DNA from 4 places in the Lysinibacillus sp. NPDC093692 genome. Region 3 is predicted to be linked to each of the others. Evidence: riboswitches for the same ligand, from Rfam matches in the RefSeq annotation. Region 3 holds a riboswitch; each other region holds the start of a gene.
What was found. A riboswitch is a leader RNA that binds a small molecule or an ion and turns the genes downstream of it on or off. The one in region 3 is predicted to bind S-adenosylmethionine.
Positions count from the first base shown of each region.

Region 1: linked by a shared signal. The riboswitch ahead of metK (methionine adenosyltransferase) and the one ahead of ACQKN4_RS22920 (O-acetylhomoserine aminocarboxypropyltransferase/cysteine synthase family protein) in region 3 are both predicted to bind S-adenosylmethionine.
Region 2: linked by a shared signal. The riboswitch ahead of ACQKN4_RS21335 (methionine ABC transporter ATP-binding protein) and the one ahead of ACQKN4_RS22920 (O-acetylhomoserine aminocarboxypropyltransferase/cysteine synthase family protein) in region 3 are both predicted to bind S-adenosylmethionine.
Region 4: linked by a shared signal. The riboswitch ahead of ACQKN4_RS21835 (bifunctional homocysteine S-methyltransferase/methylenetetrahydrofolate reductase) and the one ahead of ACQKN4_RS22920 (O-acetylhomoserine aminocarboxypropyltransferase/cysteine synthase family protein) in region 3 are both predicted to bind S-adenosylmethionine.

Region 1 is NZ_JBNNUW010000005.1:239,047-246,569, reverse strand. Features, by position in the region: gene ACQKN4_RS08155 (alpha/beta hydrolase) at 1-560, opposite strand, end outside; gene pckA (phosphoenolpyruvate carboxykinase (ATP)) at 880-2,466, opposite strand; gene ACQKN4_RS08145 (hypothetical protein) at 3,047-3,169, shown strand; SAM riboswitch class I at 3,222-3,339, shown strand; gene metK (methionine adenosyltransferase) at 3,675-4,871, shown strand; gene ACQKN4_RS08135 (gamma carbonic anhydrase family protein) at 5,050-5,571, opposite strand; gene ACQKN4_RS08130 (alpha/beta hydrolase) at 5,708-6,514, shown strand; gene ACQKN4_RS08125 (alanine/glycine:cation symporter family protein) at 6,641-7,523, shown strand, end outside.
Region 2 is NZ_JBNNUW010000025.1:74,519-82,041, reverse strand. Features, by position in the region: gene ACQKN4_RS21355 (arsenate reductase family protein) at 584-940, shown strand; gene gcvH (glycine cleavage system protein GcvH) at 1,031-1,411, shown strand; gene ACQKN4_RS21345 (toprim domain-containing protein) at 1,611-1,952, shown strand; gene ACQKN4_RS21340 (thioredoxin family protein) at 1,969-2,271, shown strand; SAM riboswitch class I at 2,334-2,439, shown strand; gene ACQKN4_RS21335 (methionine ABC transporter ATP-binding protein) at 2,703-3,731, shown strand; gene ACQKN4_RS21330 (methionine ABC transporter permease) at 3,721-4,389, shown strand; gene ACQKN4_RS21325 (MetQ/NlpA family ABC transporter substrate-binding protein) at 4,486-5,343, shown strand; gene ACQKN4_RS21320 (response regulator) at 5,777-6,661, shown strand; gene ACQKN4_RS21315 (HEAT repeat domain-containing protein) at 6,658-7,523, shown strand, end outside.
Region 3 is NZ_JBNNUW010000032.1:3,370-10,892, forward strand. Features, by position in the region: gene chrR (class II chromate reductase ChrR) at 1-257, opposite strand, end outside; gene ACQKN4_RS22905 (acetyl-CoA hydrolase/transferase family protein) at 542-2,062, shown strand; gene ACQKN4_RS22910 (DASS family sodium-coupled anion symporter) at 2,238-3,719, opposite strand; gene ACQKN4_RS22915 (glycerol-3-phosphate acyltransferase) at 3,899-4,531, opposite strand; SAM riboswitch class I at 4,836-4,949, shown strand; gene ACQKN4_RS22920 (O-acetylhomoserine aminocarboxypropyltransferase/cysteine synthase family protein) at 5,067-6,368, shown strand; gene ACQKN4_RS22925 (hypothetical protein) at 6,692-7,078, shown strand.
Region 4 is NZ_JBNNUW010000027.1:30,145-37,667, reverse strand. Features, by position in the region: gene ACQKN4_RS21850 (tetratricopeptide repeat protein) at 1-882, shown strand, start outside; gene ACQKN4_RS21845 (globin-coupled sensor protein) at 1,500-2,789, shown strand; gene ACQKN4_RS21840 (protoporphyrinogen oxidase) at 3,033-4,421, shown strand; SAM riboswitch class I at 4,547-4,646, shown strand; gene ACQKN4_RS21835 (bifunctional homocysteine S-methyltransferase/methylenetetrahydrofolate reductase) at 4,988-6,835, shown strand; gene metH (methionine synthase) at 6,828-7,523, shown strand, end outside.

The DNA.
Region 1 (7,523 bases), on a different contig from region 3:
CCTGAGGCCATCATCACTGTAGCACCTCCCATGGAAATACCATACAAAATAATTTCAGCGTTTTTATCCGAATTGGTAACATTATTAATCCAAGAGACTACATCAAGTCGATCGTGCCAGCCCATCCCAATATAGTCACCCTCGCTTTTTCCATGAGCTCTTGCATCGGGTATGAGAACATTGTAGCCTGAATCATAAAAATGCTTAGCATACTTTGACATTTGTGAGCCATCAGATGAATATCCATGGAAAACAATTGCCCATTTATTTGTTTCGTTTGTATTTTTAAGCGTATAGGCATGTAATTTCAAATGATCAAAAGACTTTACATAAGAATCCTGGTAATTCTCTTTAAACCACTTTTCGCTCTCTTCTTTTTCTTTAGCTTCCTTAGGATTAACAGCGATTGAATTGTGCGGAGCATCAAGCACAGCTGATTTATCTGTATTAGGATTTAAAGCGAGATTATAAAAATAATTCCCTGCAAAAAATCCAGCACCAACAAACAATACTAATAGAAGACTGACAATGATAATAATTACTTTATACTTTCTTTTCATATATTTCCCCCTAAAACTTCTATTATGAATTATACACAAAGTTGACAATATGAAAAGTGGACTTTTCTAAAATAGGGGAAAATAAAAAAGGGGATGACTTGAATCGTTCCCTTTGTATGTTGTCGAACTACTATTAATTTAAAACGCTACTGTTTTGAATGCGAAATCGAAGCGGCAGCAAAAAACAAAGTAGAGGAAGTGGCTAGATACATAGGATAGCGAGTAGCTTAGTATGGAAATCTCCCTCATTTTCACAAAAATTTCCTCTTTCAACAATAAAAAAAGGGAACGACTGAAATCGTTCCCTTTGCTTAGTAAATTATTTTAATGGACCACCAAGGTTTGTGATAGCTTCAGAAACATTTGAGAATTTCTTGAAGTTGTCGTTGAATAAACCAGCAAGTTCAGCAGCTTTTTTATCATAAGCAGCTTTGTCTGCCCATGCATCACGAGGATTAAGCACTTCAGTTGGTACACCCTCAATAGTAGTTGGGATGTTTAAACCGAATACTGAATCTTGAATTGTTTCAACATCAGTTAATTTACCATCAATTGCAGCGCGCACCATTGTACGAGTGTAAGAAAGCTTCATACGGCTACCAGTACCATATTCGCCACCAGTCCAACCAGTGTTCACTAAGAATACTTGTGCACCGTGCTCGTCAATTTTTTGACCTAACATTTCAGCATAAACTGTTGCTGGAAGTGGAAGGAATGGAGAACCGAAGCAAGTAGAGAATACTGGTTCTGGCTCTGTTACACCACGTTCTGTACCAGCAAGTTTAGATGTGAAACCGCTTAGGAAGTGGTACATTGCTTGCTCTTTTGTTAATTTACTGATTGGAGGTAATACGCCAAATGCATCAGCTGTTAAGAAGATGATTGTTTTTGGGTGACCAGCAACAGATGGATCAACAATATTTTCAATGTATTGAATTGGATAAGCTACACGTGTATTTTCTGTTAATGAACCGTCATCATAGTCACAAACACGAGTTTCTGGATCAACAGCTACGTTTTCTAAAACAGATCCGAAGCGGATTGCGTTGTAGATTTCTGGTTCTTTTTCAGCAGAAAGGTTAATTGTTTTTGCGTAGCAACCGCCCTCAATGTTGAATACACCGTTATCAGACCATCCGTGTTCATCGTCACCGATAAGCTTACGGTCAGGATCTGCTGATAAAGTAGTTTTACCAGTACCAGATAAACCGAAGAATAATGCAACATCACCAGCTTCACCAACGTTTGCTGAGCAGTGCATTGAAAGGATGCCTTGTTGTGGTAATAAGTAGTTCATAATACCGAAAATAGACTTTTTGATTTCACCAGCGTATTCAGTACCACCGATTAGGATGATTTTCTTTTCAAGTGATACAATGATGAATGTTTCAGAAGCAGTGCCATCAACGGCAGGGTCTGCTTTGAAATTAGGAGCTGAGATAACTGTGAAGTCAGCAACATGAGAAGCTAATTCCTCTTTAGTTGGACGGATAAATAATTGATGAGCGAACAGATTGTGCCAAGCATATTCATTGATTACTTGGATGCTTAATTGAGAATCTTTGTCAGCACCAGCAAAGCCTTTGAATACGAATAATTCGTCACGTTCTTTTAAATATTTTACTACTTTTACATATAAGTTATCGAACACTTCAGAAGAAATTGGTCGGTTAACTTTTCCCCAGTCAATTTTATCTTTTGTGCTCTCTTCTTCTACCGTATATTTATCTTTAGGTGAACGACCAGTGTATTTGCCAGTTTCTGCACGAACTGCGCCATCTACTGTTAACATAGCTTCACCACGAGAAGTAGCTTTTTCAGCTAATTGTGGTACTGAAAGTTGAACATTAATGTTACCGCCGCTTAATAATTCCTTCAGTTCGTTTGCAATTTCTACTGAATTCATCGATTAAATACCATCCTTTTTTATAGTATTCCCTTGAGTCTGAGGGAGATTTTCTTAATTTCAAAAATAGTATAACACAATTGCTTAAATAATCTATACTAATTCAGAAATTATTTTTCAGATTTTATTACTTTTCAAGAAAACGACAAAAAGTAAATTGATTCGTTTTGATAATGCTTTTTACCCTATTTATTATAAGTGATCAGTCAATCACTTTCGACACAGCAAAATTGTGTTCTAGAAGCTTTTGGCTTATATGAGGTTCGCACAGGATGTGAAGTTTTAGCTTGTTTTTTATTAGTTGGAGCTTGTCTTCGATTGAAAAGGGGCTACAATCATTTTCATCCACCACATGTTCCGTAGCTGACGCTTTGCTTTCACTACAAAATGTGCTGTAAAGGGTTACACATATGTTAACACATGATGTGAGGTGGAGAGTAGGGATTATTTTGTTTGAATTTACAGGATAATACAAATAGGTTTCATAATAATGGTATAACTGTAGCTGACGCTTTGCTTTCGCTACAGATAAACAAAGCGAACGGAATCGGTTTTGTGCTTAGACCTGGAGATGTTCTTTGTGCGAAAGCGACAACACGAGAGCCGACGTGATGTCGCTTTCGGCAATGCTGCAGGACGTGGTGTTCTTACACTGAGATTCTCTATTTTAGCGGGTGTTTGGGCACTTGCTGAAAGAAGTTAAAAATATTTGACAACGTTCGACCTTTTACGTATTATGAGATATTGAACGGATACTCTTATCCCGAGCTGGTGGAGGGTCAGGCCCTGTGAAACCCGGCAACCTGCATGAACTATTTCACGACATGCGCTGGTGCCAACCTGATGCAAGGGAACCCCCTTGAACGATAAGAGTGAAAGGTTACGAAGTCATTATTCCTTTCCTCATGTTAAGTAAGCGTGAGAAAAGGATTTTTTTATTGTTAAAAACGAATGTAAAGGTAAGTATATAGTCCTTTCCTTATTATAATGACGGATCTTTCGAAAACCTCGTGTTAAAAGTAGTAGTTGTTTTTTGTGCGAAAGTGAAACGACAGCAACAGTTGTTTTTTTGTACGAAAGCGCAGTGCAAACGTAGCGACAGCAACAACTGCTTTAGAGTTCAATCTATAGGAGCGGGCTTGACATGGGTAATGAGTACCGTATTAATTCGCAAATATTATTTGTAAAAGTAATAGGAGGAAAACCAAATGACAAAACGTCGACTGTTTACATCAGAGAGTGTAACAGAAGGACATCCAGACAAAATATGTGATCAAATCTCGGATGCCATTTTAGATGCTATTTTAGCAGAAGATCCAAACGCACGTGTAGCGTGTGAAACAACAGTAACAACTGGTTTAGTACTAGTAGCAGGAGAAATTACTACCTCTACTTATGTAGACATTAAAGGTATCGTTCGTGATACTGTAGCAGAAATCGGTTATACACGTGGGAAATATGGCTTTGATGCTGAAAATCTAGCAGTACTTGTTGCTATTGGTGAACAATCACCTGATATTGCTCAAGGTGTTGACCAAGCATTAGAGGCACGTGAAGGCTCTATGACAGACGCTGACATTGAAGCAATTGGCGCAGGTGACCAAGGTTTAATGTTCGGTTATGCATGTAACGAAACACCAGAGCTTATGCCATTACCAATTAGTTTAGCGCATAAATTGGCTCGTCGCTTAACGGAAGTACGTAAATCTGATGAACTAGGTTATTTACGTCCAGACGGAAAAACACAAGTGACAATTGAATATGATGAAAACAATGTACCAGTGCGCGTTGATACGATTGTCATTTCTACACAGCATGACGAAGAAGCTACACTTGAGCAAATTCAAGCAGACTTAAAAGAATTTGTTATTGCTCCAGTTGTTCCAAGTGAATTATTAGATGCCGAGACTAAATATTTCATCAACCCAACTGGTCGATTCGTAATTGGTGGTCCAAAAGGAGATGCTGGTCTAACTGGACGTAAAATCATCGTTGATACATACGGTGGCTATGCCCGTCATGGTGGTGGTGCTTTCTCTGGTAAGGATGCAACTAAGGTAGACCGTTCAGCGGCATATGCAGCCCGCTATGTGGCAAAAAATATCGTAGCAGCTGGTTTAGCAGATCGAGCTGAAGTACAACTAGCTTATGCGATTGGTGTTGCTCAACCTGTATCTATTGCTGTTGATACATTCGGGACAGGAAAAGTTACGGAAAGTGAAATTGTAAAATGGGTACGCGAGCTATTTGACCTACGCCCAGCAGGGATTATTAAAATGCTTAACCTTCGTCGCCCAATTTATAAGCAAACTGCAGCATATGGTCACTTTGGTCGTACAGACTTAAATGTACCTTGGGAACAAACAGACAAAGCAGACGCATTACAAGAAAAAGCAGGTTTATAAACTATTCAGCTAAAGTAATAAAGTAGCTGGACCAATATTTTAAGATACTATTACAGAAAGGGGCTCTACATGCTATTGCCCCTTTCACTGTTTTTATACTAAAAAAAACTCCATATATAATCGTGTATGGCTAGGTTGTCCAAGCAAACGTGGAGCTGCTTTGATTAAGTTGAAATAACTATTTATTTTTTGGTTGAAGAGATTTATAGTATTGGCCTTTTTCTACATATTCATGTATGATGCGTTCCATATCTTCTTTATCTTCATCGTTTAATTCTCTTACAACTTTTGCGGGACGCCCTAATGCTAAGCTATTTGGAGGAATGACTTTGCCTGGAGGAACAAGGCTACCTGCCCCAATAAATGCACCCTCTCCAATCTCCGCTCCGTCTAATATGATAGAGCCCATACCTATTAAGGCTTTTTTACGAATCGTACAGCTATGTAAAGTTACTTGATGTCCGACTGTTACCTCATCTTCGATAATTAGTGGATATTTAGGGCTTTGATGTAAGCAACAGAGGTCTTGAATACTAACTCTTTTTCCGATAATTGTCGGTGATACGTCCCCTCGAATAACTGTGTTAAACCAAATAGTTGTTTCAGCACCTATTGTTACGTCACCAGTAACGGTTGCATAATCGGCAATAAATACTGATGGATCAATATTGGGTGTTTTCCCTTTAAATGGATAGATCATGAGAATCGCCTCTTTTCTTTCTATGATGTAATATTATCGTATCAAATACGCAACTTGATGGAAATATTAAATTAAAATGAGCTAGATATTCCGTTATAATCATTGTGTAATTATTTTTTTAGGAGGACTATGTGAAATGTGGAAATGGGAAGCTGATGGACAAGCAAAGGCTGTGGTTGCAATTCTTCATGGGGCATATGAAAATCACCGCTGGTATGCATGGCTTATAGAAAAATTAAGATTGGAAGGCTTCCACATAGTCATGGGGGATTTACCTAATCATGGAGTGAATAAAGGGTTTTCAAATGTTCACGATGAAGATTTTAAAGAATACAACAAATATACTAGGCATTTAATCGAGAATGCTTTTTCGTATAATCTACCTGTCTTTTTAATAGGGCATGGGCTTGGTGCGACACTATTACTACATACCATGCAAAAAAGAAAATATGAATGCGCAGGAATTATTTTAACCTCACCATGGCTTCATTTAAAGCTACTGCCAGGTAAACTATCAAATGCTTTAACTAGTTTAAGTGCCCTGACTGCAAATGTGAAGCTGACTCATGAAATTACTATAGAATCATTAACGCGCAGTGTAGAAGGTAGAGATGAGATGAAGGATGAAGTTCCTTTTTCGTCAGTTGTTTCAGTGAAATGGTATCGAGAACTACAGCAAATGATGCGTAATATAGTGTTATTGCCTAAGGCAGAATTCCCTAATAGACCTATGTTAGTGATGACAGCTGAAAAAGATAATATTACTGAAACTAAACAAACTCGTAATTGGCTTCATCTGCAGGACTTTACAGAGTTTCAATTTAAAGAATGGGCAAACAGTTATCATAATCTATTTCATGAAGTAGAGCGTGACGAGATTTTTGTTTATATACGTGATTTTATTAATAATGCTCTTCGAAACATTGGCTATATAATTAAGTAGTGAATGACCTCTCCAATTAACTAGAAAAATACTAACTTTTTGTTACTTAAATATAATGTTGTAATTTTCTGAAAAGTGTAATACTATAATGACTCAAAGTAATATTTTTCAAATTGGAGGGGTAAAATGGAAGCAATCGTTGGGAAAATGAATGAGATTTTATGGGGACCGTGGTTTATTTATGGCATTTTGTTAATTGGGCTCTTCTTTTCAATCATTACGAGGTTCCTACAAGTAAGACACATTAAAGATATGTTTGTTTTAATGTTTAAAGGCGAAAAATCGGAAAAGGGGATTTCATCTTTCCAAGCAATGTCTATTGCATTATCTGGTCGCGTAGGTACAGGTAATATTGCCGGTACAGCTACAGCAATCGGGATGGGGGGACCTGGTGCTGTTTTTTGGATGTGGGCAATCGCCTTTATCGGTGCGGCAACTGCTTATGTTGAGTCGACATTAGCTCAAATTTATAAAGAAGAGAAAGATACAGAATATCGTGGTGGTCCAGCGTTTTACATAGAAAAGGGAATGGGGCAAAAATGGTTTGCAGTTATTTTCGCTGTTGCCGCATTAGCTGCCATGTTAGTGTTGATGCCGGGTGTTCAATCGAATGCAATTGCGACAGCAGTTGAAAACGCTTTCTCTGTTGACACTTGGATTACAGGACTTATTATTGTTGTATTATTAGGTACTATTATTATCGGTGGGGTAAAATGGATTGCCAATGCTGCACAGATCATTGTACCGTTTATGGCATTAGCATATATTCTTATGGCCATTGTCATTATCTCAATGAATATTAAAGAAGTACCAGCTGTATTTTCATTAATTTTTTCTAGTGCATTTGGTGCGCAAGAAATCTTCGGTGGTATTGTTGGCTCCGCTATTGCATGGGGGGTTAAACGTGGTATTTATTCAAATGAGGCAGGGCAAGGGACAGGTGCGCATCCGGCTGCAGCAGCAGAAGTATCACACCCTGCTAAACAAGGTATCGTGCAAGCAGCTTCTG
Region 2 (7,523 bases), on a different contig from region 3:
CGTCGAGCCGCTTCCTTCGCTCGGCTCAGTCCAGGATCTCGCCTGTCTCACTTTCCCACGGGAGTCGAGTAGCCTTCCACTCCAATCAACAATATCGTAGAACTTTAATAAATTTTATGAATGGCAAATGAGAACGCTAAGGCTACACATCATAATCAATCAGAATAGTAAGGGCGATTGTACATCTGTTGTTGATTCTGCTACGATAACACTTCGCTTTCGCACGAAAAAACACCGGTAGCTAAAGCTTGGTTTTATTACATTAAATCGGATAAATATGCAAGAAACACACGCTATATGAATTGGTTGATTGGAGTGGAGGCTGGGCGACTCCTTGGGAATCAGCGTCACAGATGAGACCCTGCAGCGAAGCGGCTCATCGGACGCTCCCAGGAAGCTCTGCGCGAAAGCGAAGCGTCAGCGGCAAAGCGCCCAGCCGTAACGGAAATCAACCCCACGATATGGAAGGAATAAGTTAATAATTGTTTCATTTTGGTTCGTAACGGTTATGATGGTATACTACAGAAAATGAGGGATACACTGAAAATGTAGTTCCTAAAAATGATAGTAGAGGAGCCTTTAAATGACGATTCAATTTATTCAATATCCGAAATGTACTACTTGTAAAAAAGCACAAAAATGGCTAAATGACAATGGAGTTTCATATGAAGATGTACACATTGTCGAACAACCGCCAACAAAGGACGAACTATCAAACTTATGGCAAGTAAGTGGACTACCTTTAAAGAAATTTTTTAATACTTCTGGTATGAAATATCGCGAGCTTGGCTTGAAAGATAAGCTTGCTGAAATGACTGAAGTGGAGCAACTTGAACTGCTTGCTTCAGATGGTATGTTAATTAAACGTCCAATCGTAACTGATGGGAAAAAAGTTACGTTAGGGTTTAAAGAATCAGATTTTGAGCAAGCTTGGAAATAACCGCTTTTAATCGCTTTTAATCTTGTTTTTATGAAAGAAGTATGGCACACTGAAAGTGAATATATTACATATTTATGGAGGGGTTTTTGCATGAACACACCTAAAGACTTACGTTACTCTGAAGAGCACGAATGGGTTAAAGTAGAAGATGGAAAAGTACGTATCGGTATTTCTCATTTCGCACAATCTGAACTTGGAGATATCGTTTTCGTTGAACTTCCACAAGTTGGCGACGAAATCAAAACAGATGATCCATTTGGTAGCGTAGAATCTGTAAAAACAGTTTCTGAATTATATGCACCAATCTCAGGTACAGTAGTTGAAGTAAATGCAGATTTAGAAGATAGCCCAGAATTCGTTAATGAATCACCATATGAAAAAGCATGGATGATCGTTGTAGAGCCTGCTGATGCATCAGAAGTTGAAAAGCTTATGACAGCTGAGCAATACGATGAAATGATTGCAGAATAAGACAAGCTTATAAGACAAGCCTGTAATAGAAAAACGTCGGAAACTACCGACGTTTTTTATTATCTTCATCCATTCTGCCATCATAGTGGATGAGGGTGAATGCCAGTATATTCCCTTAACAATAGGTGTCTAACAGTATCAATGACAAGATTTATTGATATAATAATGATAAGGGATATGTCTAAACGGGGGTGGCGTTATGTTCGAGGGGAAATGCTTAATTGTCGAAGGCCGTTCGGATAAGCTTCAAATTGAACCTATTTTAAATGAACATGTTAAAATACTTTGCACGAATGGTACAATTGGTGTGCATCAATTAGAAGAGTTACTTGATCCATATGAAGGCTGTGAGCTTTATACATTTTTTGATGCAGATACATCGGGTGATAAGCTACGAGCATTAATGGACAGACATTATCCAGAGGCCGAGCATTTACGTACAATGCCAACATATAAGGAAGTAGAGACAACTCCGAGAAAGGTGTTAGCGGCGATTTTGCTTCGTGCACATTTCTCAATCCATAATGAATATATTTTGTAAGGTTGCGTGAAAAAAGATGGAAGAATGGTCAAAAGAGCAGTGGGACGTGGCTATCCAGTCTGGTGAAAAGGCTGCTTTTTATTTATATACACCAATGTGTGGAACGTGTGTAGTTGCATCGAAAATGATGTCGGTTGTTGAACAATTGCTGCCACAGCTACAGATTGGTAAAGCGAATATTAACTTTATTGAGCAAATCGCTTATGAAAATAAAATTGAAAGTGTACCGTGTTTACTTGTATGTGAAGGCGGAAAAGTGACGGAGAAGGTTTATGCCTTTCAATCCGTACCGTATTTATACGAATTGTTAAAAAAATAAATTGACTGGACTTTACTCACGTGGTAAAGTACGAATATACTAAAAAATATAAATATATCGAACTCTTATAAAGAGCGGCTGAGGGAAGTGCCCTATGAAGCCCGGCAACCATCACAAATGTGAAAAGGTGCCAAATCACCCAAAGATTTTATCTTTGAAAGATGAGAGAACGGTTCAACGTATAAGTTACGTGACCCCTTCTACTTGTCTATAGTTGAAGGGGTTTTTTACTTCTTTCAGCCGCTGAAATAGAGGAACTCAGTCTAAGAACGCCACATCCTGTGGCAACGACTGAGTGACCAACGTCATGTTGGCCTAGAGCCTCCGGCGGATGTCATGGAATCGAAAAGGATTTCTTTGTGCCAGCACAAAGCCGATTCCAGACGCAATTATGCCGAGGCACAATTGATATAAGAAAAGGAGAATTCGCTATGATTCAGCTTCAAAATATTACGAAGAAATACAAGACCTCGAATGGCGAATTAACAGCAGTTAAAGACGTCAACCTTTCTATCGATAAAGGTGAAATTTATGGCATTATCGGCTATAGTGGCGCTGGTAAAAGTACAATGATTCGTTTGTTAAACGGTTTAGAAAAGCCTACATCTGGTACGGTAACGGTTAACAATCAAGAATTTTCATCCATAAAGGGGCAAAAGCTTAGAGATGCTAGACAAAAGGTCAGTATGATTTTCCAACATTTCAATTTACTTTGGTCTCGAACTGTTGCGGAAAACATTGCTTTCCCACTAGAAATCGCAGGTGTTCCAAAGGCAAAACGTGAGGCACGTGTGAAAGAATTGATCACACTAGTTGGCTTAGACGGACGTGCTAAAGCGTATCCATCACAATTATCGGGGGGACAAAAGCAACGTGTAGGCATCGCTCGTGCACTTGCTAATAATCCAGAAGTATTGTTATGTGATGAGGCAACATCCGCACTCGATCCGGAGACAACAGATGCTATCCTAGATTTACTTGTCGATATTAATGAACGACTAGGTTTAACGATCGTGTTAATCACACATGAAATGCATGTTATTCGTAAAATTTGCCACCGTGTAGCGGTTATGGAAGCTGGAGAAATTGTAGAACGTGGTGAAGTATTACAAGTATTCCAAGCGCCACAAGCGGACATTACAAAAAAATTCGTTTCTCAAATTACAGATACGAAGGAGACACAGGAAACTGTGGCACAAATTAAAGCAAATTACCCTAATGGACAACTTGTAAAGCTAATATTTGTAGGAGAAAAAACAGAGCAGCCTGTCATCTCACATCTTGTAAAACAGTGTGATGTAGAAGTAAGTATAGTACATGGTAATATTTCGCAAACAAAAAATGGTGCGTACGGTACACTTATTGTACAAATTGAAGGCACAGAGTCGAATGTTGCAGCTGCACTTAGCTACTTGCATACAGTCGAAGTACAAACGGAGGTGATTGCCAATGCTAACTAATTTCTTTCCGAATGTCGACTGGGAAAAAATGTGGGAAGCTACGTATGAAACGTTGTATATGACAACAATCTCTACGGTGATCACATTTATACTTGGATTAGTAATTGGGATCTTATTGTTTTTATCAAGTCCAAACCAACTATGGGCCAATAAACTGGTGAACTTTTTAACAGGCTCAATCGTTAATATTTTCCGTTCGATTCCATTTATCGTTTTGATTATTTTATTAATTCCATTTACGAAATTTTTACTCGGCACAATTCGTGGCGCAGATGCTGCTTTACCGGCACTAATTATCGGAGCTGCACCATTTTATGCGCGTATGGTATTAATTTCATTACGTGAAATCGATAAAGGCGTTATTGAAGCGGCTCGTTCAATGGGTGCTAAAACGTCAACGATTATTTGGAAAGTTTTAATTCCAGAATCGTTCCCAGCGCTTATTTCTGGTCTTACTGTAACGGCTGTAGCACTTGTTGGCTATACTGCGATGGCAGGTATTATCGGTGCAGGCGGTCTAGGAAACTTAGCATTCTTAGATGGTTTCCAACGTAATCGCCAAGATGTAACTTTAATGGCGACTATATTAATCTTAATAGTAGTATTTATTATTCAATGGATTGGCGACTTAATTACAGCCAAAACAGATAAACGCTAAAAAGAAAAAAGCGTATCTCGCTACGAACATCAAAAAAGTTATTTCGGTTTTATGCCGCTAACATATTTTAAATTAGTTAAAAGGGAGTGCAATAAAATGAAGAAATTTTTAACAGGATTATTTTTATCAGTATTAGTATTAGCCTTAGCTGCTTGTGGTGCTGGCAAAAAAGATGATACAAACTCAAACGCATCATCTGGTGATAAATCAGACAATAAAGAAAATGTAACATTAACAATAGGTGCTTCTAATACGCCTCATGCGGTTATTTTGGAAAAAGCAAAGCCAGCTTTAGCTAAAGAAGGTATCGATCTTAAAATTGAAACGTATCAAGACTATGTATTACCAAACCAACATTTAGAATCAGGTGAACTTGATGCAAACTATTTCCAACACCTACCTTTCTTAGAGCTTAGCATGAAAGAAAATGGCTACGACTTTGTAAATGCTGGTGCCATTCACATTGAACCAATCGGAATTTACTCTAAAAAATATAAAACTCTTGAGGATCTACCAAAAGGTGCAACAATTTTACTTTCTAGCTCAGTTTCAGACCACGGTCGTATGCTTTCATTGTTAGAAGCTAAGGGCTTAATTAAATTAAAAGATGGCGTTGATAAAACAGCAGCAGAAATAAAAGATATCGCAGAAAACCCTAAAAACTTCAAATTCGATGCAAATACTGCTCCAGAAATGCTTGTACAAATGTATGAAAATAATGAAGGCGATGCAGTTTTAATTAACTCGAACTTTGCAATCGATAACAATATTAATCCATTGAAAGATGCAATTTCTCTTGAAGATAAAGAATCTCCTTATGTAAATATTGTAGCTGTACGTGCTGGTGATGAAACAAAACCAGAAATTAAAAAATTGATAGAAGTATTAAAATCTAAAGAAATCCAAGACTTCATTATTGAAGAATGGAAAGGCTCAGTTGTGCCAGTTAAATAATTTATTTAAAGGGGTGTGTAAGTATAAAACTTACATACCCTTTTTCTTGTTATCGAAAGAATTGAATAATAAACAAAGGCTGATTTTTACTCCGATTTGGCGCTGACAGGATGAGTCGACAAGCTGGAATAAAATAGTGTTTTTTGTAGTTTGAAAGGGTATGTAATTTAAAAGATTACATACCCTTTCTTCTTATTATAAAAAGGCTGTCTTTTATCAGAAAAATATAACTTTTTGTCAGGAGAGGTATTATTCTGTAGTTTATAACAAAAATATAATAATATTTTAAAAGTGATTGATTTACCAAAAATTTTGTATAGAAATTGTTTAGTCATATTTATTACTATAGTTGTTGTGTTTATAAATCAAAAGAATGATAGAAAAATAACGAAGAAGAATAACATGCTTCTTCCATCAACTGGAGTGAACACAAATGAATAAATTAATCGTTGCGGAAGATATCATGCAGGAGCATGAGGTGAAGGGTTATTTTGAAATTTTGCGTGAGAGTGTTATTCGTTCGCGTCTAACAATGACTGCAGTCTTTTTTAAAGTAGCGAATTCCTCACAAGGAACTGATATAGAACGTAATCAAGTGAATCATCAAATTTCAGCTTTTTTAAAATCTAAAATACGAAAAACAGATTTACTTTTCCAACTAGCAGATGGCATGCATTGGGGGATATTTTTTCTGCAAAGTAGTGAAGTAGAGGTAAAAGCATTTTTAAAACGAATTTTCGCAATTCTAACGCAAGAAAGGGAATTTCAACAAATAGCGTTAAAAGCTTCCGTTACTGAAATAAGAAATAATAATGTTGATTTTGAAACATTGTTAGAGAAAAATAAGCACAAACTAGCAGATGAAGAACAGCCGACTTGGTCAGTAGAACAGGTTACAGATTATCGTGTACAACCGACGGAGCAAGTAAAGGTTAGCATTATTGAACAAAATGAAATCTTTAGAAAAGTGCTAGAAACGACACTCGAAAATTTAGACATTCCTCATTATACTTTTGACGTGTCGACCTATGAAGATGGCTATGATTTTTTACAGTCCGATAACTATAAATCTGGCCATATGCATTTAGTTTTGATGAACGATATTTTACCACGTAAAAATGGCTTAGAAATTTTGCACGTTTTGCGAGAAATGCCGAATGAGAAAAAGTTCATCATTTATATGATGTCAGAACGAAACTCAGAGGGTGCAACACTGAATGCTTATGAAGGTGGCGTCGATGAATATATCGTAAAACCATTTAATTTACGTTTGTTAGAAGCAAAAATTAAGAAGACTTTTGCGAGGTTTTGGCTATGATCAAGCTGTCGATTCCTTTTCTTTTAACGGTCAGCGGTATTTTATTAACAGTTCTATTTTTATTTACGATCTATATACTTGTTCAGCGCAAGCGGGAGATTCGTTTTGCAGAAGTGCGTGATACTTTTTTACAAAACTCTTCACAGCAATGGTACAACTATTTAATCAATGATGAAATTTTCTCTATAGTGCTTGTACCCCGAGAGAGAGCTCAAGTAGCAGCTATAGAAATAATCTTTTCATCTTATTTGAAAAATATAAGCAATGAGAAAGTTGAACACAAAATAAAAGAGTTTTCTAATCTCTATTTAAAAAAGTATTATGAAAAGGATTTGACCAGTAAACGATGGAGCATTAGGATGAATGCTTTATATCATATTGCTGATTTACAGATAGAGGATTTATTAGAGACATGTCTTCAATTCGAAAAAACCAAAATTTCGGAGGAGGAATATTTTCAACTGTTAAAAATATACTCTCTCTTCCAACCAGAATTGTTTATCGAAAAAATTAAAGAATCGAACATTCATTATTCTGAAAGCGAATATAGAAGAGTATTTGTCTTGTTAGAGGATGACGTATTTATTCGATTATTTGAAGACTTTAATAGCTGGACAACAAATATCCAATTTGCTGCAATTGATACTGCAGCTGTAAAAAGAAATATACAATACATTGATCGGTTAAAACAGCTATTAACGCATGAGGTTCCAGAAATACAAATAAGAGCATTAAAAGGTCTTTATGAAATTGGTGTAATTGATGAAATCGATCCTTATGTTCCATTTGTGACATCAGATATGTGGGAAATAAGATTAATGGTTGCGAAAATCTTTAAGCATGTACCTCTAAACTATACCTA
Region 3 (7,523 bases):
GATTGAAGACGTTTGAAATCTACACAGAAGACAAAGGCACCGCCAGAAGTTTCGTATTGACGAGGATTACCTGAGAGTAACCCTAGTTTTTCTTTTTTCTCTTCATCTGTTACCCAAATAACACTATAGGCTTGCACAAAATGTGATGTAGCAGCCATTTGTGCAGTAGCAATTAATTCTTCAATAATTTCCTTTGAAATCGGATTTCCATCATAAATACGAACCGAAGAGTGGTTGCGTAATAATTCTTTAACCATTTATTAAATCTCCTTTTCCTCTTTCTATATATCAAGAGCATATCACGCTTCATCATCAAAATCGAATTTTTTTGGTACTCAAATTATTTTTAAATAATTTAAGAATGCATAAAATTTCTCGTAAAGTAAAATATTTTGTTACTTATAGATTAAAAATTCCGAATAGTTTAAACTTATATGCGGGAGGTTTATTTGGTTGGATTTCTAATAAATGGATAAAGGCGCCGATAGGAATAAACAGGGTAATCTAGTTGAGTATAATAAAGTGGGATGGAGGAATAAGGATGGAAGAAAAGTTGGTGAAAAAGCTTCGAAATGAACAGCTACGGAGCAAGGTAGTAACAGCAGATGAAGCAGCGTCTTGGATTAAGGATGGTATGGTACTTGGGATGAGTGGATTTACTCGTGCGGGTGACGTAAAAGTGGTACCACTTGCGCTTGTGGAAAAAGCTAAAAAGGAGAACTTCAAGGTAGATGTATATACAGGTGCATCACTAGGCCCAGAAGTCGACCAATACTTAGCAGAAGCTGGCGTTATTCGTAAACGTGGGCCTTTCCAAGCAGATGCCGGCATTCGTAACAAAATCAACAGTGGTGACATCACATTCGTTGATGCGCATCTATCACATAATGCGGAGCTAGTACGTCAAGGTATTATCGGTCCCATTGACTTTGCGATTATTGAAGCAGCTGCTATTACAGAAGACGGCTTACTAATTCCTACAACTTCAGTTGGTAACTCTCCGATTTTTGTGCAAGAGGCAGACCAAATAATTATTGAGTTGAACGTAGCTCAGCTTGATGAATTAGAAGGTGTCCATGATATTTTTGTACCAGGATTACAAGGGCAACGTGATCCAATACCATTGCAAAATGTATCCGATCGGCTTGGCACAATTGGTATACCACTAGATTTAAATAAAGTAAAAGGCATTGTAATTTCAGATATTTTAGATGCGCCGTCCACGATTGTTCCTGCGGATGAAGAAACAGATATTATGGCTAATCATTTATTAAATTTCCTACGTGAAGAAATTAAAGTAGGTCGTTTAACAACAAGCTTAAGGCCCATTCAATCGGGTGTGGGCTCAGTAGCAAATGCCGTTTTATTAGGTTTTAAAGATTCTGAGTTTGAGAACTTAGAAGTATATTCAGAAGTATTGCAAGATGCGGTATTCGAATTAATTGATGCCGGAAAGGTAAACTTCGCATCTGCTACTTCAATTACGCTTTCCGAGGAAGTTGGACATAGAGTTTATGGTAATTTTGAAAAATATACAGATAAACTAGTATTACGTCCGCAAGAGATTTCTAACCAACCAGAAATTATTCGCCGACTCGGGTTGATTTCTGTTAATACGGCATTAGAAGTAGATATTTACGGGAATGTGAATTCTACACATGTTTCTGGCACAAAAATGATGAATGGAATCGGCGGTTCTGGAGACTTTGCGCGTAATGCACGATTAGGTATTTTTGTCACAAAATCTTATGCAAAAGGCGGAAATATTTCTAGTATCGTTCCAATGGTGTCACATGTAGACCATACAGAGCATGATGTAGACGTCATCGTAACAGAGCAGGGAGTAGCAGACTTACGTGGGCTTGCTCCAAAAGAGAGGGTTGGACTCATTATCGATAACTGTGCACACCCGGAATATCGTGAGCAGCTATGGAAGTATTTTAATGATGCCAATGAAGCAACTGGTGGACATCATACGCCACATATTTTAGAAAAAGCGCTCTCATGGCATGTGAATTACGCAAAAAATGGCACGATGAAGAACCCAGCTTTATCGAAATAATAAATTAAAAAAGCCTTGAAGGATAGTTTATTTGTTCCTTCAAGGCTTTTCATTGTTAATAACATAATCCAAAAAGCTCAGGTATCTGTGGAATAGACGGGGAGGCCTACGAAGTGATCGGGTAATCCCCGAAATGCTCTGCGCCCGAAGAAAAACAAAGTTCCAAAGCTTCTTTTTACAATAATCCAATCCATTTCCAATATGTTGCGGAGAATAGAAGAACTAGGATGTATCCAATGATCGTTAATGGAATACCAGACTTTAAGAAATCCTTTGTTGTAAAGGCTCCTGTACCATAGGCAAGCATATTTTGCGGTGCACTAATAGGTAAGAGGAAGCCGAAGCTAATAACGAATTGTTGCACGATAACGAAACCAACCTGATCGACATTAGCTGTTAATGTTGAGGCTAAAACGATAAATACTGGTATAAGCGCAGATGCTAAGCTTGTTGCGCTCGCAAAGCCTAAGTGAATAAGAATATTGAATAAAGTGACAAGGGCAATGGTTGCAAGAATTGGCATAGAATCTAAACCGAGTGAACCGAATACTTTATCAGATAACCAAGATGCACCTTTAGTATTAAGCAAGACTGTTCCTAACATAATTCCTACTGCAAAGACGATAATTGTACCCCAAGGAATATGCGGTTCAACTTGCTTCCACGTATAGACACCGATTTTGGGCATTAATAAAATGGCGATTGCAACGATTGTGACCGTTGTCGTATCGAATGGGTGGAGTTTGCCCTCAGTAGCCCAGAAAAATAGTAAAACGGCAGATGTTATGATTAATCGAATTTCGGGAGCTTTTAGTGGGCCAAGTTCTGCAAGTTGTTTTTTGATTACTTCTCGGCCACCTTCGATATTACTTGTTTCAGGCTTAATTAGTGTAATCATAATGAAAAATAGAGCTACTGACATGATGATGGAGAAGGGGGCTGCGTAAAGCAACCAAGCACCCCAAGAAATATCCACACCAAATTGTTCTTTAATGAAATTTAAAGCAACCATATTTTGTGCTGCTGCTGTTTTAATACCGATATTCCAAATGGAGACAGCTTGCACAGAGGTAATGACAAGTAAAGCAGCAAGTCGACTATCACGTGGTAAACCAAATGCTGCTACCATTCCGAGTAGTATTGGTACAACTGCGCCTGCACGTGCAGTAGCAGAAGGGACGAAGAATGCGAGTGCAATAGATACTAAAATAGCACCGAAGACAATGGCTTTCGTTTTTGTCCCTACTAGTGAAAGAATCCATAGCGCAAGACGTTTATGTAAATTGGTAATTTGCATGGCTGCCGCTAGGAAAAGAGCTGCGGCTACTAGTGCAACTGCTGAATTACTAAATCCGCTTAATGCTAATTTTAATGCATCTGATGTTCCTAGCTCTCTCGTGGGATCTTCCATTGATGGAGCTAATCCTAGTAAAATTGTAACGAGAGCAATAATCATGGCAGAGCTAACGGGATAGGATACTGCTTCTGTAACCCATAGGATGACCGCGAAAGCTAAAATAGCCAAAGCCCGTTGTCCAGCTACAGGTAAATCGCCGTTGTTCGGTAAAAAAGTTATGATGATGAGGGATGCGAACGCTAATGCAATCCAGAGTGGCTTTAAATTACGTTTCGGTTTTGCTTGTTCAGAAGTAGACATACTTTCTCATCCTTTCTAGCATTTTCTATAACATCGACTAGTAAAATGCTTTATTAAGAAAGTAAATTGTCTATTTATTGTAAAAAAGCTAGTGTGTTCAAATGCTTTCTAGTAATAGCGATAATGGGCAGTTACGAGAAAATACGCGGTCATAGAAAAGACAAAAATATCCAAAGATATTAGTTTTTCTTCTTGAATGCTGAGGTAACTTTAGGCTCAGTTCCTAGCATCAATCGTTTAATATTTTCGATATGCAAAATGATGGCTATACCAAAAAGAAATAAGGCTATACACGTTGGGCCGACCCCAGGAATCCATAAATATGTGGCTGTGCAAAAAACGAGATAAAATTCAAGTACACCGACAATTAAAAAGCTCGTCACGAAAGAAAAAATAACAAATAAAATGAGTGCAAATAAGCCAACTTTCCAATCAATCGCAAGTAATATCCCGATAATTGAAGCAGTTCCTTTGCCGCCATTGAAGCCCATATAAAATGGGAAATTATGACCTAGAATGACACCGGCTGCTACGATATAAATAAAGAGCCAAACTTGTACTTCAGTTAATTGTGTTATATCAGCAAGATAGACATGTGCACCGATTATAGCTACAACACCTTTACCGATATCGATAAGTCCGACTAATATGCCGTATTTCCATCCAAGGGAAAGCGTGGCATTAGAGGCACCTGCATTGCCAAAACCAGTCTTTTTTAAATCTACCCCAGATAAAAACTGAGCAACTTTAGAGCCATGAATACAGCCAATCAAATAACCGACAAGAAGAAAAATGATAACGGCTTTTAACATAAAAGTCCTCCTTTCTATATAATAAGCTCATCACCAAAACGTGTGATTGATTTCCGTTCCGGCTGGGCGCTTTGTTGCTGACGCTGGCTTCGCCTCCACTCCAATCAACTAATAAAAAGGGCGTATATTTTAACAAATTTCATCCCGAAACTTTTAGTGATGAATTATGTAACACTAAAATAATGTATGCGTTCGTAATACGTAAAAAAGCAGACAGAAGTTTCGGAAAAAATAAAATTTTAGTGTTGACAGAGAAAATGTCTATGTTTATACTTTGTAACAACGATGGAAATTGAATCACATACTCTTATCAAGAGCGGCGGAGGGATAGGCCCTATGATGCCCGGCAACCAGTAAGTGACGAGCTTGCTAAGGTGCTAATTCCTACAGATTCTTACTTGGATCTGACAGATAAGGGGAGGAAAACTTGCAACCGCAACCCTCTTCTTAGCTGAAGAGGGTTTTTGTTTTCTACTTAAAAAATCCTCCTCATCTCCGGTGCCATCGTAAAAAAATAACCATATGGAGGTATACAATGACAAATTTTAAACCAGAAACATTGCTGTTACACGGTGGCCAAGAGCCGGACCCGGTAACAGGATCTCGTACAGTACCCGTATATCGCTCAACGGCATTCGTTTTTAAAGACACTGCTCATGCGCAACGTCTTTTTGCCTTAGAGGAAGCTGGCAATATTTACACACGAATTACAAACCCAACTGTAGATGTTTTTGAAAAACGCGTCGCTTTATTAGAAGGCGGTACAGCAGCGGTAGCACTTTCATCTGGTGCAGCAGCTATTGCATTTTCAATTTTAAATCTAGCAGGGGCAGGTGATGAAATTGTTGCAGGTAGCTCTTTGTACGGAGGTACTTATAATTTATTCGCCAACACACTACCAAACTACGGTATTAAAACAATTTTTGTAGACGAAACAAATCCAGAAAATTTCCGAGCAGCTATTACAGATAAAACAAAAGCAGTGTTCGCTGAAATTTACGGTAACCCAAGTTTAAAAGTGCTAGACATCGAATCAGTAGCGAATGTAGCACATGAAAACGGCTTACCATTAATTATTGATAGCACATTTGCTTCACCATATGGCTCTACACCAATTGATTTCGGTGCAGATATCGTTGTTCATTCCGCAACAAAATGGATTGGCGGCCATGGTACAACTTTAGGTGGCGTTGTAGTAGATGCAGGGAAGTTTGATTGGACTCGTGGACGCTTCCCAGGCTTTACAGAGCCAGATGCTTCTTATCACGGTTTGCGTTATGGTATTGACACAGCAGCGGCTGCATTTGCCACAAAACTGCGAGTGCAATTACTACGCGACTTTGGACCAACATTAAGTGCAGATGCAGCATTTAATTTATTACAAGGTTTAGAAACGCTTCATTTGCGTATTCCTAAACACAATGAAAATGCATTAGCGGTAGCTGAATATTTACGAAACCACCCATCTGTGGAATATGTAAATTACAATGGCTTAGAAGATTTCCCTACCCATGAGTTAGCTAAAAAGTATTTGAGAAATGGCTTCGGATCAGTGCTTACATTTGGTATTAAAGGTGGGCGTGAAGCAGGGCGTAAATTAATCGATAGTGTGAAATTATTCTCGCACGTAGCAAATGTAGGGGATGCGAAGTCATTAATTATCCATCCAGCATCTACTACACATCAGCAACTATCAGCTGAGGAGCTAATCCAAACTGGCGTAACCGAGTCGCTCATTCGCTTATCCATCGGTTTAGAGGCAGTAGAGGACATTATTGCAGATTTAGAACAAGCTATTGAACAAGTAACAGTTTCACAACAACAAGTAGAAGCCTAATAAATAAAAGAAATTGGCTAATGTTGTAGCGTTTACGTGTTTTCCCATTCGATAGGCCTCATTTGGTAATACGTAAAACGTTGCTGCATCATCCACTTGCCTCATTCGGTAAAGGTAACTGAAATTCTTTAAAAATAATACCTAGTAATTCAATAAGTATTGTTGACTTGTTTAAATCCTTGTTTTATACTAGGAAATAAGAAAATCGTTCGACATTTAGTTTTCATAAGTGCTCCCCCACTTTTGAAATATATGAAGCGGAGTAGTTGCTAAGTCAGTAACTACTCTTATCTACCAATACTGATGATAAAGGAGTGTTTTAAATGGGAAATGTGTATAGTGCGCAAAACATTGCATCTTATCTTATTTATGAGTTAAATGAAGGTCATGTTTTTGTGAACAACATGTCCATTCAAAACATACTTGCATCAGTTGAGAGTAAATGGCAAGAGAACTTTGGACATTCAGCTTTTAAGGAGTTTGTTTATGTCAAAGAAGAAGGCTATACAGTAAAAGAAGTTTTTGAGACTTATGAAGGCTACGGAGCAAGTCATATTCCTCTACCTGCGACAGAGTATTACTTAAAATACGGCACGTTCCAATTAGTTGAACGTACGTATGCAATACCAAATTTTAAGCTAGAGGAAATAAGACTGGTGCAACAAGTGCTAACACAATATCGTTATAAATTACTAGCCAAAGCTAGTTAAATCCCTCATATAATTATGCTCATTCTCTGCTGCTACAGGGAATGAGCTTTTTAATTAGATGTTGGAAGATATAGTAACATAATTGAAAAAATTTTTATTAATATATTTCAAAAGAACAATTTTTAGGAATGTATTTACATAAATATAATAGAAGAAAGGCATTTATTTTTGGCTCATCGCCAAAAGCTATGGGTGATATTTGTTAAAATTAAACAAATATAAGTTGATTGGAGTGGAGGTTGGGCGACTCCTTGGGGATCAGCGTCACAGATGAGACCCTGGAGCGAGCAATGCGAGTGAAGCGGCTCATCGGACGCCCCCAGGAAAGCGCCCAGCCGCAACGAAAATCAACCCCACACTATTGTGATGATCCTTATTTTTATATGAATCGTCAATATTTGTTCAATTATTTTATAGATCAAGTGAAAAATCATATAATAAAAGG
Region 4 (7,523 bases), on a different contig from region 3:
CAAGTTGAAGCATTTGACGAAGAAGATCTTGATCATGAAGTAATCATTGACTTATACAAAGATGCCATCGAGGAACAGGATGCGGATGCACAGTTTCAACTTGGTGAATATTATAGTGCAATCGACGGGACATATTTCCAACCAGAAAAGTCCGTGAAGTGGTTCGAGTTAGCAGCATCACAAGATAATGCTGATGCACAATATGCACTAGGTAATTTTCACTTTGAAGGTATAGGTGTAGAAGAAAACTATAACATGGCTTTTTCGCTGTACGAGGCTGCAGCAAAGCAAGGGCATCCAGATGCCGCGAATAATTTAGCGGATATGTATTTTAACGGTGAGGGAGTGCCAGAAAATTTGGTACTTGCGAAGAAGTGGTTCGAATTTGCCGCACAACAAGGTGTGGCAGAGGCCATGTTTACACTCGGAATTATATACGAGCAGGGATTAGGAGTCGACAAAGACGAGGCGCAAGCTTGTAGCTATTATAAAAAATCTGCTGAAGTAGGCTATGTTGAGGCACAATATAGGCTTGGAGGTATCTATCTAGAGGGTCGGTTAGGGCAACCGAAAGATGTGAACCGTGGATTATATTGGTATGAAAGAGCAGCAAAGCAATATCATGTCGATGCCTTTTATGATTTGGGCTTTATTTGGAGCAAAGGGTTAACAGGTATACGGAATATTGAAAAAGGTATTCATTGGTTTAAACAGGCCGCCCTTCAAGGTGATTCGGAAGCAAAATTACAACTAGGGCACATATACAATAAAGGAGAAGGAATAGCTAGAAATATTAAAGAGGCTATAAAATGGTATGGACTTGCAGCAGATGCAGGAAGTGCGGAGGCGGCAATTTTACTGCAAGAATTGAAAGGAAAGTAAGTATTTTTTATTAAAAAGTAATAGGTTTTTAGAATTAATTATCGCTATTTGTTGAATGGATAATAAGTTTCAATTCCGGTGCAATAGATAGGTATATATTATCAGTTGTGATTGGTGGTAAAAATATCAATATAATAAAGTGGTATTACCTCGAACTAAAACAAAGGAAAAATAAGCATAAAAAAAACAGAGATGATGTCAATTGGCTACCCAAAAGTATTGTGGTAGCTTTTTTTCTGTTTTAGATAATAAGTAAGACAACAGGTACTTTTTGTTCAATTAATGGTAAAAAATGTATATTTGAAAATTGACAGCTATTTATAAAATGTATAAGGTATATGAGGGATTTTGAAAGGTAGTTAGTAGCGATAGCTAATTATAAAGTTACCATTTTTAGTTGATTGTAGCCCGTAACAAAAGACAGAGTCACAGGTAATATATATATAAATATCCTGAGGGTGTTCTCACTAAAAGTTAGGGATGACAATTCCACAGGAAGGCGCCTAGCCCGAATGGAAATCAATTCTACTTTATGGTGATGTTTTTTTATTTTTTAGTGAATGGAATTAAATTTTTCTCAGCTTTTAAAAGTACACGGCATGAAAGAGGGTAAATGTGTGATTTTTCAAAAACAGAGAAAGACAACGGCGTTAGATTTAGAGCAATACATTGTAAAAATGGATATAGCGAATCGCCATTCAATAAAAAAGCAAATTGATTTGCTTAAATTGACGAAGCGGGATTTACAATATTTAAAAGCCTTTCAACCTTTTGTAGAAGGCAATATTGATAACATTGTTAATCGATTTTATGAAATGATTGTAACTGAACGTACTCTAGTAGATATTATTAATAAACATAGTTCTGTAGAGAAGCTGAAAATTACTTTAAGACGTCATATTATTGAAATGTTTAATGGTACGATTGATGATGATTTTTATCAAAGAAGAGTTAAAATTGCTAAAGTACATGTACATATCGGGCTTAAAACACAATGGTATATTTGTGCTTTTCAAGATTTAACGGCATCATTTATTGACTTAGTTGAAGAACATGTTCATCATCCAATGGATCAACTTAATACAATTAGGGCTATCTCGAAAATATCTAATTTTGAGCAACAGTTAGTTTTAGAGGCTTTTGAGCATACCATTGAGCAACTTCATGAAAAAATAGAACGTAGAAAAGAAGTAATAGAGAAAAAGATCGTAGCGTCTTCGGAAGGTCTTGCCACAATATCATTGGAAACAAACAACTCGTTTTATCGCTTAAGCGAACAATCGGATGAAATTAAACAACTGGCAAAAAAATCACTTCAAGTGTCGACTATGGCTGAGAGTCAGGCATTAGAGGGTCGTGAACGATTAAAGAATCAATCGCAAAATATGAGTAATATTATTAACTCGCTTGATGGTATAGCGGAAAATATTACACAGTTGGCAGATATGTCAAGGGAAATGGAATCGATTATGAATGTTGTGACAAATATTGCTAATCAAACAAACTTGTTGGCTTTAAATGCGGCAATAGAAGCGGCTCGCGCTGGAGAAGCGGGTAAAGGCTTTAGTGTTGTTGCAGATGAAGTGAGAAAGCTATCGATTCAAACAAAGGAATCTGTCACATCGGTTGCGACTTTACTACATAAAACGAATGAGCGGACTGATAAACTTGTTCACTCGCTTAGTAATATTCAAGAAGAGGTAACTTCTGGTGAGGAAAATATGGTTCAAACGGAAGGTCAATTTACTAACATATTGGACGCTATGACCGAAGCCAAAGAACAAAATGGACAGATGGAAAAAGAAGTACAAGCAATAGTAGAAGTACTAAGTCAATTAGGTATTGCTTTTAATGAAGTGAAAAATTCCGCTGAAGAACTAGCTAGTTTTGCACAAAATTTAAATTAATGAAGTGAAAAGCTATAAATAACACTATATCAACTATTAATATATACGATCCGCTAGGTAGATAAAAGATACCGGTGAAAATATGCTGTTAAATTCAATATATACTAATTGAACATAGAAAAAAATGGAGCTATCCCATGTGCTGGATAGCTCCATTTTTGCTAAATTTGTAAAGGGTTTAACGTAATTTTCGATAAAAAAAGTTTATACTGAAATTAAGAACTAAAAATAGGGGCGGTTAATATGAAAACAGTTGTTGTATTAGGTGGCGGAATTACGGGTTTGTGTACGATGCATTATTTACAACGCCAAGTTCAGGAGAAAAACTTACATGTAAAGCTTGTACTCGTTGAAAAAAATACATACCTTGGTGGCAAGCTTCATTCTGCATATGAACAAGGCTTTATCTTGGAAACAGGTGCTGATTCTATAGTAGCGCGTCATAAAGGTGTTATGGAATTAGTAGAAGAACTTAATTTTGAACAAAATCTTGTGTATAACGAAACGGGTGTTTCGTATATTTACACAAATAATGAGCTACATGCTATCCCAGCGGATTCAACGTTTGGTATTCCTATGAGCTTACAATCTCTTGAGGAAAGCACGCTTGTATCAGAGCAAGGTAAAAAAGAAGCATTAACGGATTTAACCATGCCAAATGAAGGGTTTACTAAGGAAAGTTCGATTGGGGAATTTCTAACGTACTATTTAGGTGAGGAGCTTGTTCAAAACCAAATAGCGCCCGTACTTGCAGGTGTATACTCGGGAGATTTAAATCAACTTTCAATTGCTTCCACTTTACCGTATTTAATCGATTACAAAAACGATTACGGTAGTATTATTAAAGGCTTTGATGCAAACAGGGAACAATTTTTGAAAGCCGCTAATAAAAAATTTATTTCATTTAAAAATGGTTTATCATCACTAATTGATCGACTTGAAGAAACATTAACGGATGTAGAAATTATAAAAGGGATTGCCACTACAAGTGTTAAAAAGCAGGAGAATCAGTACTCCGTTACATTAGCAAGCGGTAAAATAATTGAAGCAAATCATGTTGTCATGGCACTGCCAAATGAAGCGGTACAAAGCTTAGTGCAGGATGAATCTTTGAACGGCTATTTTGAACAATTCAATACTGCATCCGCCATTACGATTTACTTAGGGTTTGATGTACCCGATAATAGATTACCGGCGGATGGAACAGGCTATATTGCGTCACATAATTCAGATGTTATTTGTAATGCAGCAACGTGGACAAGTCGCAAGTGGAAACACACGTCAGCAGAAGGAAAATTACTAGTTCGACTTTTTTATAAGAGCATTAACCCTGAGTATGAGAGATTGCGTTTGATGTCAGATGAAGAGTTAGCAGCGGTTGCTCTAGAGGATGTAAGAAAAAGCTTGGGTATTGAGGAAACACCAACAATTGTGGATGTGACAAAATGGATCGACCAAATGCCAAAATATGATTTGGCACATCGTGAAGCGTTGCAAGGTCTCGTACAAGAGCTTGAGAAAAACTATCCGAATTTATCAATAGCGGGGTGCTCTTATTTCGGAGTAGGCATAGGTGCGTGTATTCAAAATGGTAAAAAAATTGGTGAGGAGCTTGCTGAAAAACTATCGTAATTGTTTGATTTAAATCAAAATCTGGTATTTTTCGTGAAGTTTTACCTCTGTTCTGTGAAATAGTCTTGACTCAATCGTTCGTAAACGATATGATTCTTTTAATTATTTAAAAAATTCATACAACATTCTTATCAAGAGAAGCTGAGGGACTGGCCCTATGAAGCTTCAGCAACCAACTTATTGTCAGGTGCTAAATCCAGAGGACCATAGTGTCGAAGATGAGAAGGAAAAAACAATGACGAAACGTTAAAGCCTTCTTTTTTTGTAAAAGAAGGCTTTTTTATTTTAACTTCTTTCAGCGGGTACCAAATATCCACTGAAAGAAGTTAAAGCCTCCGGCGGTTGTCACGGAATCGGAAAGGAGTGCTTTGGGGATGTTAGCCTAAAACCATCGCACCCATGCGATAATGGCTAACTGACCTGCATCGGTAAAAACGCCACCTCCTGTGGCATTACCGAAATGACCGACATCGTGTCGGCCCTCGTGCAGGCCTAAGCACAAAGCCGATTCCGGATGCAATTATGCCGAGGCATAATTGATAAATAAAGGAAGAGAGGCTAGTTTTATGGGATTGCTTGAAAGGTTAAAAACGCATGTTCTTACAGCAGATGGTGCAATTGGTACAGTTTTATACGGCTATGGCTTGGAGTATTGCCACGAGGAAATGAATATACAAAGACCTGAATTAATTGAAAAGATTCATAGAGAGTATATAGCGGCAGGTGCCGATATTATTCAAACGAACACTTACGGAGCTAATGCCATAAAATTAGCCCGCTATGGATTAGAATCTCGTGTGCAGCAGTTTAACGAAGCTGCTATAACGATTGCAAAACGAGCAGCGGCAGATGGTGGACAATTTGTCTTAGGTACTATTGGGGGAATCCGTGGTATTCGAAAAAGCGATGCAACGTTAGAGGAAATCTTAGCAACAGTTGATGAGCAGGCAACCGTTTTACTTGCAGGAAATCCAGATGGCCTTTTACTGGAGACATATTATGATTTTGAAGAGTTAACAGCGACTTTAGCAATGCTACGAGCTAAAACGAAATTACCGATTATTGCTCAAATTTCTATGCACGAACCAGGGATTTTACAAAATGGAATGAGCTTAAATAACGCTTTACATGAACTTGAAGCGCTAGGTGCTGATCTCGTAGGTGTTAACTGTCGCTTAGGTCCCCACCATACAATACAAGCATTTGAAGGTGTAGAGCTTCCTAAGAAAGCATTTATGTCAGCGTATCCGAATGCGTCTCTTCTTGATGTAGAGGATGGCCGTGTCGTTTATGAGTCGGAGGCAGATTATTTTGGTCGAGCAGCTGTAGAGCTTCGTGATCAGGGGGTACGTTTAATTGGTGGTTGTTGTGGTACGACACCAAAGCATATTGCTGCAGCGAAAAAGTACTTAGAGGAGTTATCCCCAGTCGAAGAAAAGTATGCAAAGCCAGAAAAAGTAGAGATTGTCCGTGAGGCTGAGCCAGCAAATTACGAACCATTACATGTAAAAGTAAAACGTGAACGCTCCGTTATAGTGGAGTTAGATACACCAAGACATTTAGAAATTGAAGGCTTTATTGCAGGAGCAAGAAAAATATATGAGGCGGGCGCAGATGTAGTCATGATGGCAGATAATTCACTTGCTTCCCCAAGGATTAGTAATGTCGCAATGGGTGCCTTACTGAAAGAAACACACGGGGTACGACCGTTAACTCATATAACATGCCGGGATCGTAATTTAATTGGACTTCAATCACATTTAATGGGATTAAATGCACTAGGCATTCACGATATTTTAGCAGTGACTGGAGATCCGACGAAGGTGGGCGATTTTCCAGGGGCCACAAGCGTTTATGACGTATCTTCAATGGAGCTAATCCAATTAATAAAACAGTTAAATGAAGGTGTATCTTTCTCGGGGAAACCACTTCGTAAAAAGGCGAATTTCTCTGTAGCGGCAGCCTTTAATCCTAATGTACGTGTACTAGATCGCGCGGTATCTCGATTAGAGAAGAAAATTGAATATGGCGCAGATTATTTTATTTCGCAGCCTGTTTATACAAAGGAAAAAATCGTGGAAATTTACGAGGCGACAAAGCATTTAGAAACACCAATTTATATAGGCATTATGCCAGTAACGAGCTATAAAAGTGCGGAGTTTTTACATCATGAAGTGCCAGGTATCAAACTATCCGATGATGTGTTAACCCGTATGAAGGAATGTGGCGATGATAAAGAACGCGCAACACTAGAAGGAATTGCAATTGCTAAGGAATTAGTAGAAGTAGCAGCGGAATATTTCAATGGTATTTACCTCATCACACCATTTTTACGCTATGACATGACACTAGAATTGATGAAATTTATTGAGCAATTGGATGAACAGAAAAAAGGGGTAAGTATAAATGGCTAAGCACTTGATTGAAGAACAACTAGAGAAACGAATTTTAATTCTTGATGGCGCAATGGGTACAATGCTACAAAATGAAAATTTATCAGCAGAGGATTTTGGCGGCGAGGAATATGATGGCTGTAATGAAAATCTCGTGCTAACTAGACCAGATGTGCTTGAAAAAGTTCATAGAAAATATTTAGAAGCTGGAGCAGATATTATTTGTACAAATACATTTGGAAGTACACCACTTGTATTAAATGAATATGATCTTGGTGCGAAGGCAGAAGAAATCAATACACGTGCTGTGGAAATTGCACGCAAAGTAGTAGATGAGTTTTCTACATCCGATTGGCCACGTTTTGTAGCGGGGGCTATGGGACCAACTACAAAAACCTTGTCAGTTACAGGTGGTATTACATTTGATGAGTTAGAGGAAAACTTCTATGTTCAGGCCAAGGCATTAATCGAAGCCGGAGCCGACGTTCTGTTGCTAGAAACTAGTCAGGATATGTTGAATGTTAAGGCAGGAACATTGGGGGTATCTCGTGCTTTTAAGGCAACTGAAAAAGAGCTACCTGTGATGATATCGGGAACAATTGAACCGATGGGAACAACATTGGCCGGTCAAACAATTGATGCTTTTTATATTTCCATCGAGCATATTAAGCCATTATCAGTTGGCTTAAACTGTGCAACTGGACCAGAG